4 regions of the Amphritea sp. GJ51-11 genome follow, and region 3 is predicted to be linked to each of the others. Evidence: predicted binding sites of a transcription regulator. Region 3 holds the regulator's gene; each other region holds the start of a gene.

Region 1 (3,165 bases), 170 kb from region 3:
CTACGGCTCTTGCCGATAGAATCGGCTAAGCAGCCGGTACACTTCAGGCATATGTGTCTTCACACTATGAGGGTCTTCAAAAAAGGTTTCGCTACAGACGGCAAAAAATTCAGCCGGGCTTGTTAAAGCATAATCATCTAAGGGAAGTGGACGGTGCTTTTTATAATCATGCTGTAAACGATCCCAAGCCGCGGTAAAAATATCATGCCACTCACCTGCACTCATATCAGGATGCATCGGTGGTGCGCCATTAGCACCATCACGTAGCATGTCTAGCTTGTGAGCTAATTCATGTATGACGACATTACTCGCTTTACTCTGTCGAGTATGCACACCGCTTTCACACACTGATTGCCAAGATAAAATAACGGGCCCTCTAAGCCATGCTTCGCCGCTCAACCCAGGGCTTTGAGCATGCACGACCCCATCATCAGTGCGATAAGGACGATTGGGGACAAAGTCTCCCTCATATAAAATAAGGGTATGCCAGTGATCGTACCAATCCAAACCTAAATGCAGAATCGGAACGCAGGCCATCGTAGCAATTTTTAAACACATCTCACGGTTAAATTGGAATTCTGCACCTGATTCAAACTGCTTTCGAACCAGAAAACGAAAGCTCATCTTTCGCAAGACCTCTCGCTCTGCACCTCGATAGCGCGCCATCACAGGCCAATCCGCAATAGCCGATTCCCACTCTTGCTCAGTAAAGCCCATTTTTATAACGCGCCGGTTTTCCAACCAGTTGTAAAATCGTTTAAACATGACGGACTCGTTTCTTATCTATATTGTCTGGGACAGGCACTGCAATATTAATGAGCTTTCTATAACAAACCGTCTACGATTAACATGATCGACGACGTGACACCCTGACGGTATCAACGCCATCTTATTAATAGTCGCTTAACTGACTAATGCTCTCTTCGCTTTTGCAGTTAACTGAATAGCCCGATCGCACGCATGTGCTAGCTCAATGCCCTTTTTTATAAAATGACGCGAGAAATAGTCTTTATGTTCATCATGTTCATGAAAGTGATGAGGCGTAAGCACCGCCGTTAAAACCGGCACCTCTGTTTCTAATTGAACTTGCATTAAGCCACTACAGACAGCTTGCGCCACAAAGTCATGACGATAAATACCGCCATCGACCACCAAGCCACTGCATGCAATCGCTGCATACTGACCACTTTTTGCCAGCAGTTTCGCTTGTAGTGGGATTTCAAAGGCACCGGGTACCGCAATCACCTCAATCAGTGATGTATCATAACCGCGCGAGGTTAACTCTTGTTTAAATCCATTCAAACAATTAAGAACGATCTCTTCATGCCAAGTCGCATGTAGAAAAGCAATTCGTTGTGTTGCAGGAATGAAATTCGTTGAGCTCTGATTCATTATAAAAACCCATAAATAAAAGGTGAATCAGGGCGAACGGACAGGAAAATACGGCATATAGCACGACAACTAAGCCACTAATAATAAGCGGCTCAGTTAGATATTTTATCTGACACGTTCCCTATCATCCGGACTATAACCGTCGGCTCTGGAGTCACACCAGATCTGCTGACCCTAAAAGAACAATCTTAAAGGCGCTCGCGGGCTTAGAAATAATTCTTTACCGCCGGTGGGGAGTTTCACCCCGCCCCGAGAACGAAATCGAAATAATTCGACGGCAGCGAATATACGTGTTTTTACTGCATATTGTCAAAGCCGCGAATAAGAGAACGGACAGTCATAACAAACAGAACAAACAGGGACAGGCACGGCATCTTAATACCGAAGATTCGCAGAATTAGCTTCCTATCCAAAAAAATAGATCGATAAATACACAATAGTTATCTGTGAAAATTATTTAAGTAAACAGATTTGCCAAAATGGGAGAAATCGTTAAACTGAGCGCCACTTTATCTATGCGGAACTGATTGTCATGCCAATGCTTATTGCCGTCACCTTTTTGTGGGCGTTTTCCTTCAGCTTGATCGGGGTGTATCTAGCGGGGCAAGTCGATGCGTGGTTTTCTGTATTAATGCGCGTCGCACTCGCTACCATCATTTTCTTGCCCTTTTTAAAACTGCGTCAAATCCAGCCAAAAGTTGCTCTACAACTTATGGTCTGTGGCGCGTTCCAGCTCGGCATCATGTACGGTTTTTATTACCAATCGTTTCTGTACCTTTCCGTACCCGAAGTTTTGTTGTTCACCGTCATGACCCCCATCTACATCACCCTACTAAATGACCTACTGGATCGCCGACTCAATATTGGCTTTATCATCAGTGCATTACTCGCGGTTATCGGTGCAGTTGCTATTCGCTACCAAGGTATCGACGAAGGCTTTTTAAAGGGACTCTTTATCGTTCAAGGCGCAAATTTATGTTTCGCCGCCGGCCAAGTAGGTTATAAACGCATTATTGCCAAAGAGCGTCCCGACCTACCACAGCGCACAGTATTTGGTTGGTTCTTTATGGGAGCATTGGCCGTGGTTATCCCTTGTTACCTATTACTCGGTAATCCAGAGAAACTGCCAACGACCACACTGCAATGGTCTATTTTGACATATCTTGGTGTCGTTGCATCTGGGCTGGGATATTTTGCTTGGAATAAGGGCGCCACACAGGTTAACGTCGGCACACTGGCGGTCGCTAATAACTTATTGATCCCAGCAGGCATCTTGGTCAACGTGATCTTTTGGAACCGTGATGCAGATATTATCCGTCTTGCAATCGGCGGTGGGATTATCTTACTCGCCCTAATTGTGAATGATAAATTCAACCAACGAATTCAACGAGCCAAAGCAACTTAAACCACTTACTCTAGCCTACAACCCTCTCATAACATTGAGTGCCTGTCCTTGGTCCAGCAAAACAGCAAAAGGACAGGCACTCCTTAATTGACAACCCAGACATCCAATTCTAAGCTCAAAATCAGCATTGATTCACACATCGTTAAAAGGACTTTACCGATGACTCGACCTCGACAGGAACTCGTATCTCTTCAAGACACACCCTATTATCATGTCGTCTCCCGCTGCGTGCGCCGTTCATATCTATGCGGTGTTGATCCTATTTCCGGTAAAGATTATCAACACCGGCGTCAATGGATCGAAGATCGCATACGGATTCTATCCTCGCTTTTTGCAATCGATGTTTGTGCTTATGCGGTGATGTCTAA
Region 2 (3,165 bases), 420 kb from region 3:
CGAGCTGCCGGCCCTTCACCGATCATAATATCCAGCTGATAATCTTCCATCGCAGGGTATAGCACCTCTTCAACCGAAGCACTTAAACGGTGTATTTCATCAATAAAGAGCACATCACCCGGCTCAAGATTGGTCAGCATCGCCGCAAGATCACCGGCTTTTTCTAACACCGGCCCCGAGGTGGATTTAATATTACATTCCATTTCATTGGCGATAATGTTCGCCAAGGTGGTTTTACCCAGCCCCGGCGGTCCAAAAATAAGCGTATGATCGAGCGCTTCTTGACGCTTGCGCGCAGCACCGATAAAGATCTCCATCTGCTCTTTGACCACTGGCTGGCCAACATAGTCCTGCAACGCTTTCGGACGAATCGCCCGATCCTGAACTTCCTCTTGTGGCGCGGTAACCACAGGAGTAACAAAGCGATCCGCTTCGATCATGATTAATACCCTATCACTAACATTGCGTTACTAACCCTGCACCATACTCTTCAAGGCCGCACGAATAAGCTCTTCACAGGAGGCGCCGGGTATCAACTTTTCAGCCTGAGCAATCGATTTAGTCGCCTGCACCGGCTTATAGCCCAACGCAACCAAAGCACTTTCAGCCTCAGCCCTATTATCACTTTGTACAGCAGGTGCCGGTCCGCCTAAACCATCAGTTAAGGTGAACTCATCGACATCGTTAAAGACAAAATCCTTCAGCTTATCCTGCATCTCGACAATAAGGCGTTCAGCAGTCTTTTTACCAACCCCGGGTAACCTCACTAAAGCGGCTGTATCCTGATGCTGCACCGACAAAACAAACTCATTCACACTGATACCCGACAGAATCGTTAATGCGAGCTTAGGCCCCACACCATTTACTTTAATCAAAGTGCGGAACAGCGAGCGCTCGGTGCGCTCATAAAATCCGTACAACAGCTGAGCATCTTCCCTAACCACCATATGGGTAAACAAGGTTATCTGTCGCCCTACTTCCGGTAGTTGGTAAAAAGTATTCATTGAGGCATCGACTTCATAGCCAACCCCATTCACATCAATAACCAGTTGCGGCGGGTGCTTTTCTAACAATTCACCTTTCAATCGTCCTATCACGGCGCTTTTCTCTCCAACTCGCCCCACTGACAGGGCTTAATTTTTAGGCTACTCATAACTAATGTAACACTGCGTTCATCGCAGACGGCCACCTCGGCTACTTTTGGCACCCGCCATCATAATCAAACTACTACGGGTATGTGCATGACACAGAGCAATAGCCAACGCATCGGCGGCGTCTGCCTGCGGCAGCCCCGGCAGTTTCAAAATAGATTTGACCATATGCTGAACTTGGGATTTATCTGCAGAGCCGTTACCGACCACCGCCTGCTTAACTTTACGGGCTGCATATTCAGCCACCTCTAAACCTTGGTTTGCACCCGCCACAATAGCCACGCCACGGGCCTGGCCTAGCTTCAACGCAGAATCAGGGTTTCGGGCCATAAAGACCTGCTCTATCGCCATCTCTTGCGGACAAAACTGCTCAATCAGCTGGGTCACACCCGCATATATCTGCGTCAACCGCACAGCTAACTCATCACCCTTAAGACGAATACAGCCACTGGCAACATATTCATTCTTCGCCCCCACTGTATTGATAATACCGTATCCGGTAATCCGTGAGCCCGGATCTATCCCTAAAATCAACATAACTGCATTATCAACTCAAAGTACTGGTTATTTATACAGATAACAATACCCTAGATACGGACATAAAAAAAGCCGTGCAGTGCACGGCTTTATCATTAAACGCCCACTATCTTAAGGCGTTTTACGCAATTTGATATTCAATTCACGTAGCTGAGCCGCACTCACTTCACCCGGTGCCTGCGTCATCATACAAGCAGAGCTCTGGGTTTTAGGGAAGGCGATCACTTCACGAATAGAGTCGGTACCGGTCATTAACATAATCAGACGATCCAAACCGAAGGCCAAACCACCGTGCGGTGGCGCACCATATTTCAGCGCATTCAACAGGAAGCCAAATTTATCATCGGCTTCCTCTTCAGAAATACCGAGAATATCTAATACAGATGCCTGCATAGCCTGATCATGGATACGGATTGAACCACCACCTAGCTCGCAACCATTCAAGACCATATCATACGCACGGGACAAGGCTGACAGCGGATCCGCTTTAAGCTCTTCCGGGCTGCAGCTAGGTGCAGTGAACGGATGATGTAGTGCCGTCAGACCACCGTTATCGGTTTCTTCAAACATTGGGAAGTCGACAACCCACATAGGCGCCCACTCACACTGCGCCATATTCAGATCTTCACCGGCCTTGATACGCAATGCGCCCAACGCTTCAGATACGATTTTTTCTTTATCTGCACCAAAGAAAACGATGTCGCCATTTTCCGCCCCCAGACGCTCCATGATGGCCATCGCCACATCAGCCCCCAAGAACTTAACGATTGGCGACTGCAGACCTTCAACGCCTTTTTCGAGCTCGTTGACTTTAATCCACGCCAAACCTTTAGCACCATAGATGCTAACAAACTTGGTGTATTCATCGATAATCTTACGGGTCAATTTAGCGCCGCCAGGCACTTTCAATGCAGCAACACGACCCTTAGGATCTTTCGCTGGCCCAGCAAATACTTTAAATTCGATCTCAGCCATCAGGTCAGCAACATCGACCAGTTCCATCGGGTAACGTAGGTCAGGCTTATCAGAACCATAACGCTGCATAGCCTCAGAATAAGGCATCCGTGGGAAATCACCCAGATCAACCCCTTTCAACTCAAGGAACAACTTACGGATCATTGTCTCAGCAATTGACATGATCTCCTGCTCATCAAGAAATGACGCTTCAATATCGATCTGAGTAAACTCAGGCTGACGATCCGCCCGCAAGTCTTCATCACGGAAGCATTTAGCAACTTGATAATAACGATCGAAGCCAGCCACCATCAGCAACTGTTTGAATAGCTGAGGGGATTGTGGCAACGCAAAGAAATGTCCTTCATGAACCCGGCTTGGTACCAGATAATCACGAGCACCTTCAGGGGTCGCACGGTTTAAGATTGGGGTTTCGATATCCAGGAAGCCATGCTCATCTAGATAGTTACGAATCGCCATGGTCACTTTCGAACGGAAACGCATTTTTTCTTGCATTTCTGGA
Region 3 (3,165 bases):
TAATCGGTAACCGCTTGGGTATGTAATTCAGGGTCATTCGCTTCAACTTTCATCGGCGGGACATAGAGTTCCGCTGCATTATAATGATCGAAAGGGCTGGCTAAGCTAAAACAGGGGGTATCGGCGGGTAAGCCTAGATCAGCTAAAACCCGATCAAAACGCCCCAACGCCGTTAATGTCGCCGAAGTCACCACCGCTGCATAACAGTGCTGCCACAGATTCATATGTAACATCTGCGCCGCCGACACGGGGGCAGTACTGCATTCAAAGTCATACCCTTGGGCGGTTTCCACCAAGCTGATCCAACGTGCCGTTGGCGTACTATTCTCAGCGTCCACATGCCCCATCGAACGCCCTAGGCCAGTGATGTTTTGCATTCTCGACACCATCATGCCAACCCGGGGATACCACATTTCGGCGGCCTGACGGTCAATACTGCCATCGCCATCCAACGACTCTTTCAGGAGATCTAGGATCATCTCCATCTTAGTGCCCATCCGAGCCGCTAGGTGCTCTACCTGTAAACCAAACTGCTTAACCTCATCAGGCACCACGCCACTCGGGTAACGGTAGCGTTCTTTAGGTCGGGTAAAGGCATCACTCAATAAGATCGGCCGGATCAGTTCGGCCCAGTTATTCAACACCACCTGCAAATCTTCCATCGGCTTACGCTGGTGCTCAATGTAATCACGCATTAATTGCGGATTCCCGCTTTGATCGAGCATTTTATCCAGCTGTTTAATCGTGCCGGATAACCAACGTTCGGTGGACTTAAGCCGCAAGTTAAAGGAGAAGTGACCGCTGGCCTTATCAGATAAATGGTGACCTTCATCGAAGATATAAATGGTCTCAGACGGATCCGGCAGGATAGCACCACCGCCTAACGCTAAATCGGCCAGCACGATATCATGGTTGGCGATCACACACTCGACCTGATCAAGGTCTTTACGGGCTTTGAAAAAGCTACAGGCGGAAAAATTACTGCAACGACGATTGGTACACTGCAGATGATCACTGGTGAGCGGATACCAATCCTGTTCACTGATATCCTGACTCAGGTTATCGCGATCACCATCCCAGCGACCTGAGGCAAACTCATTTAATAGGCTCTTATAGAACTCGGCGGTTTCACCATCGATACGTAGCGCTTGCTCATCTTCATACAGCGCCTGCTGACCGGATGCCCCGTGGGCATCGAGATGCTGCTCCGCCTTACTGATACAGAAATAGCGGCCGCGCCCCTTGGCCAAGCCATAGGTGACAGACAATCCCGCATGTTCCGCCACCTCAGGAAGATCCTTATTAAGCAGCTGTTCTTGCAAAGCCACCGTCGCGGTGGAAAGCACTACCTTTTTACCCTTTGCTTTAGCGATCGGCAGAACCGCCAATAAATAGCCAATGGTTTTACCGGTACCGGTGCCCGCCTCAATGACGCTCACATGCTTTTCACCCAAGCGGTGGGATTTGTCATCCTCCATAATGGCGCCAAGCACTTTCGCAACCTCTGCAATCATCTGCTTTTGCCCCATACGCGGCTTAAGCTGACGGCTCTCAAGAAAGCGTCTATACGCCCCCTGTATCTCTTTTTTTATCTCTTCTGAAAGCACCTGACTGCCCTAATACACCGTAACGACGGACATTCTAGCAATAATACTGGATAAATAGACAGAAAAATGTTTACAAAGCCAGAATACTGTATATAGTTACAGCTACTGGATAAAAACACAGAGTTCATCATGAAACTGACACAACGCCAAACAGATGTACTTGAATGCATTAAACACTGCATCAGCACCACCGGCTATCCGCCTACTCGGGCAGATATCGCTAAAGCGCTGGGGTTTAAATCAGCTAACGCCGCCGAAGAGCACCTCAAAGCATTGGCCCGTAAAGGAGCCATTGAGATGATCCCCGGCACCTCCCGCGGCATTCGAATCCCTGGATTTGATGACGAAGACCCTGGTTTGCCGGTTGTCGGTCAAGTCGCGGCGGGTGAGCCGATTCTGGCACAGGAAAACGTCGAAGAGCGCATTACTATCGCCTCAGACTTTTTCCACCCGCCAGCCGACTACCTACTTCGGGTGCGTGGCACCAGCATGAAGAACGTCGGCATTATGGATGGCGACTTACTGGCAGTGCACCAGTGTCAGGCGGCTAAAGACGGCGAAATTGTGGTTGCCCGAATAGATAATGATGTCACCGTCAAACGCTTTAAACGAAAAGGTAATCTTGTCTACCTAATCGCTGAGAATGAAGAGTTCGAACCCATTGTGGTCGATCTGCAGAAGCAGGAACTTTCCATTGAAGGTCTCGGTGTTGGGGTTATCAGAAGAGGACAGTAATCATGTTGCACGCAGTTAGCAGTCTCAACAGCTCAGATTCCGTACTGCCCGGTTTTATTCGTCCGGTCGCCGTACCATCAAACCACCCGGAACTGGCCGGCAAGGTAACGGAAATTGTTTTGCAAGGCAGTGATTTTGGGCAAATGACCATGCTACTGCCACTCTTAGCACAACTCAGTAAAGATGATCGTTGGTTTGCTTGGATAGCACCGCCGGCATCTCTACCGAAGAGCTTACTTGAAGCTGCCGGCATCGACCTCAAGAAGGTGATGCTGCTGCAACCTGATCAAGGCCACTCAACCTATCAATTGGCCTGCCAAGCTCTCAAAGCTGGCACTTGCCATGCGGTTATCAGCTGGCCCGGCGTACTCAGCAATGAAGAACTCAGCGGCCTCGAAGCTGCGGCGGTTAACGGTAAAAGCCATGGTATCGTGATCCGTGATCGCCGACTCGCTTAAGCCAAATATACAGCAAAAAAAACAGCGCCTCGGCGCTGTTTTTTTAATGGATAATCCTTGGCTGATCCGGCGAATCCACGTCAAACTCAGCGTCGGGATCATTCTCCAACCCAAGTCCTGCGTCATCCCCATTCGCCGATGCCTTGACGCTCATATCAGAAATCATATGGATACCCGCTGTTAGCATCACCTTAGCGACATCAATGCACTCTTCATCAAGCTGCTCTCTGACATCGTCCGAGAAGCTGATCCGCATAATAGGCTCATCATTGGAATCAGCACGACGCAGCGCAATCTGACCATCATCCAACTCAATTATTTCCAAAAACATATTAGACATATTTTTCTCAACTCGGCTCAAATAC
Region 4 (3,165 bases), 2.2 Mb from region 3:
TTCCTCAAGGTTTTCGATGCGTGCCTGTGCCTTTTCACCTTTCTCTTTGAGGTGATGGTCGATCAATCCTGACTTTTGAATGGCGTGCTCGGTCTGTTCATGCAGATCGGTGCCTTCGGTGTCTTGTGCAATCTGGTTGACCAGATCGATAAAGGCTTGCAGCGCATTGGCGGCCCGTGCCGTCAGTTTATTTAGCTCGATCACTTCATTGGCGGCGCGCCACATGGAGATACCTTCGGTGCGGGCGTGTAGACGAATCTCTTCGATCGTTTTACCGCCAATACCGCGAGTCGGGACGTTAATCACCCGTTCCATCGCCGTATCATCTTCGCGATTGCTGACTAAGCGTAGATAGGCCAGCGCGTTTTTGATCTCTAACCGGTCATAGAATCGTTGGCCGCCATAGATGCGGTAGGGCATGCCCGCTCGAATAAGTGATTCCTCAAGTACCCGTGACTGTGCGTTTGAGCGATACAGAATGGCGCTTTCGCTGCGCAAGTTGCCTTTTTTAACCCAGTTGTCGATCTGATCAACGATAAACCGAGCTTCATCTTGTTCATTAAAGGCGGCATAAAGAGAGATCTGCTCACCATCGGGTTGATCGGTGTGTAGCTCTTTGCCTAAGCGGCCTTGGTTATTACGGATAACATCGTTGGCGGCTTGCAAAATGGTGTTGGTGGAGCGGTAGTTCTGCTCCAGTTTAACCACCATCGTATCTTTGAAATCCTGATTAAAGCGTTGGATATTTTCAATCTTTGCGCCGCGCCAGCCATAAATGGACTGGTCATCATCGCCCACGGCCATCAGTTTTTCAGGCTTGGGTTTACGAGGGTCGAGGGGTTGGCAGAGTAGTTTTAGCCAAGCATATTGAATCGAGTTGGTATCTTGAAACTCGTCCACCAGAATATAGCGAAAACGGTCTTGGTAGTGTTCTAGCAATGAGGGGTTATGATCGCGCAATAGTTCGAGGGAGCGTAGTAATAGCTCACCAAAATCGACCATGCCGCCGCGATCACAGGCGTCTTCATAGGCCGCATAAACGTTCACCATGACCTGTGCGTGAGGGTCTCCACCGGCATCAATATGCCGAGCTCGCAGGCCTTCATCTTTCTGGGCGTTGATGTACCACTGAAATTGACGGGCAGGCCAACGGCTGTCGTCCAGATTCATCTCTTTGGCCAACCGTTTAATCAGACGTAACTGGTCATCAGAATCCATAATCTGGAAATTCTGCATCAGCCCCGCATCATGCCAGTGGGCGCGAAGTATCCGGTGAGCCAAGCCATGGAAGGTACCGACCCACATACCGCTGGGGTTCAGCCCCATCAGCTCCTGAATCCGACCGCGCATCTCTTTCGCTGCCTTATTGGTGAAGGTAACCGCCATAATGGAATAAGGCGAAAGCCCCTCGGTCTGCACCAACCAGGCGATTCTGTGCACCAGCACCCGGGTTTTGCCGGAACCGGCACCGGCCAACACGAGCATATTGCAGACTGGCGCAGAGACGGCTTCCCGCTGGGCTTCATTGAGTGAATCAAGTAGGTGAGATACGTCCATAGGATTTCTTCAGATAGCTGTATAAATATTCAGTGGGATTATAGCGACCAGAACGGCCAGTGGCTATTAAAAGCCGCAAGCGGCTGAGGCGTAGGAAAGAGAAACCATGTTTACTCGGTCTGGTAACTGCTGATTTCTCTTTGCATACGTCAGGTCTTCCTTAAGGTAGTTTGGCAGGGTGGTCGATGCGGTATTGCAGTATCCGTTTAAACGCTTGGGGATCTTTAATCTTCTGCGTTGAGTTTGGATCTAATGCCGGAATCAGTCGTGAGAGCCAGAAACGCATAGCAGCGGTGCGCACTAGTTGTGGCCAGGCTAAGTATTCATTGTCTTCAAATGGGCGCACGGCGGCATAGGCGTTTAATAGTGCGTTTTCGCGTTCAGCGTCAATAGAGCCGTCGACATTGACGCACCAGTCATTAGCAACAATCGCCAGATCAAATAACAGGTAGCCGCTGCAAGCGTTATAGATGTCCAGAATAGCGCTGAGCTGATCACCCTGAAATAGTGCGTTATCGAAGAATAAGTCCCCGTGAATCACCCCCTGTGGCAGTTGCCAAGGTTGCTCTCGTAACTGATCAAACAGACTGACTTCATGACGTAATAAAGTCGCCTCATCATCTGCGAGTTTGTTAGCGATATGTTGCGACTCTCGACGCCACCAGAAGACCCCACGATGGGCTTGCCGTTGCAGGTAGAAATCGCGGCCGGCTTGATGAAACTCGCCGAGAGCGGTGCCAATTTGGCGACAATGGGCGGGCGTCAGGGATTCTACATGTTGACCAGGCAGCCGAGGTTGCAGCAGCGCGGGCCGGTTATGTAGTGTTTTTAAGGCGATCCCATTGGTGTCTTTATAGGGAAAAGGTACCGGGCATCCTCGATCTGCCAACCAGGTGGTCAGCTCGACAAAATAGGGCATCTCTTCTTGGCTAAGCTCTTCAAAGAGAGTGAGTACATACTCCTCTTCTATGCCGCTATCATTCAGGAGTGTGACAAAATAGTTGGTGTTCTCAATACCACCGTCTATGCCTTGAAAGTCTACCAGCTGACCCCGCTGGAAATCCTGTAACAGGTTTTCCAGGTCAGTCCGGCTAATATTGGTGTATACAGCCATAATTACGCTTCGTTAGTTACTGCTTATAAAGAATTACCAGCTGAATATAATCCATTTCGGTAACATCAGAGTTGAGTCTTCAAAGCGTTGAAACTCACCATCATCCTGAGGGACCAGGTAATAGGTTTTGCCGATCACTGGCTTAACTTTGATCTCTTTGAGCTTACCGTTGATGCGATATTCATAATAGGTGGCTTTTTGTCCGTGACGAATGGTGACAACCGGCTCGTTGTCATCAAACTCAGGCAGCACATCTGCATTGGCTGTTGGCACCATCAAAAATGAGCAAAGCAGAGTTAATAGCAACACTATTTTTTTCATAACCACTCCATGAACTGGGGTCGCCTCTTCTGTGTCAGAGGCTAATCTAATATGATGGTGCCTTTCGGACACCAAACCCGATAACAATATCCCCTGACGGACAATGACTGCAATACCATGACCGCAAATACTTCCCCTATTATATTAGTCGATGGCTCTTCATACCTGTACCG

The links. The regulator LexA, encoded in region 3, represses DNA repair genes until DNA is damaged. The targets are predictions, from matches to a motif close to TACTGTNTANNTANACAGTA.
Region 1: the regulator LexA is predicted to act here: its motif matches at 1,725-1,744, upstream of AC0L4K_RS07910 (carboxylate/amino acid/amine transporter).
Region 2: the regulator LexA is predicted to act here: its motif matches at 1,710-1,729, upstream of ruvC (crossover junction endodeoxyribonuclease RuvC).
Region 4: the regulator LexA is predicted to act here: its motif matches at 1,573-1,592, upstream of uvrD (DNA helicase II).

What each region holds. Positions count from the first base shown of each region.
Region 1 is NZ_CM147881.1:1,815,539-1,818,703, reverse strand. It holds gene AC0L4K_RS07920 (M90 family metallopeptidase) at 1-765, opposite strand; gene AC0L4K_RS07915 (6,7-dimethyl-8-ribityllumazine synthase) at 904-1,392, opposite strand; FMN riboswitch at 1,505-1,653, opposite strand; gene AC0L4K_RS07910 (carboxylate/amino acid/amine transporter) at 1,925-2,797, shown strand; gene AC0L4K_RS07905 (transposase) at 2,957-3,165, shown strand, end outside.
Region 2 is NZ_CM147881.1:2,405,223-2,408,387, forward strand. It holds gene ruvB (Holliday junction branch migration DNA helicase RuvB) at 1-440, opposite strand, end outside; gene ruvA (Holliday junction branch migration protein RuvA) at 471-1,097, opposite strand; gene ruvC (crossover junction endodeoxyribonuclease RuvC) at 1,173-1,688, opposite strand; gene aspS (aspartate--tRNA ligase) at 1,800-3,165, opposite strand, start outside.
Region 3 is NZ_CM147881.1:1,980,964-1,984,128, reverse strand. It holds gene dinG (ATP-dependent DNA helicase DinG) at 1-1,607, opposite strand, end outside; gene lexA (transcriptional repressor LexA) at 1,737-2,342, shown strand; gene AC0L4K_RS08695 (cell division inhibitor SulA) at 2,345-2,800, shown strand; gene AC0L4K_RS08690 (hypothetical protein) at 2,844-3,140, opposite strand.
Region 4 is NZ_CM147881.1:4,413,901-4,417,065, forward strand. It holds gene uvrD (DNA helicase II) at 1-1,557, opposite strand, end outside; gene AC0L4K_RS19975 (homoserine kinase) at 1,718-2,671, opposite strand; gene AC0L4K_RS19980 (DUF2782 domain-containing protein) at 2,705-2,992, opposite strand; gene polA (DNA polymerase I) at 3,110-3,165, shown strand, end outside.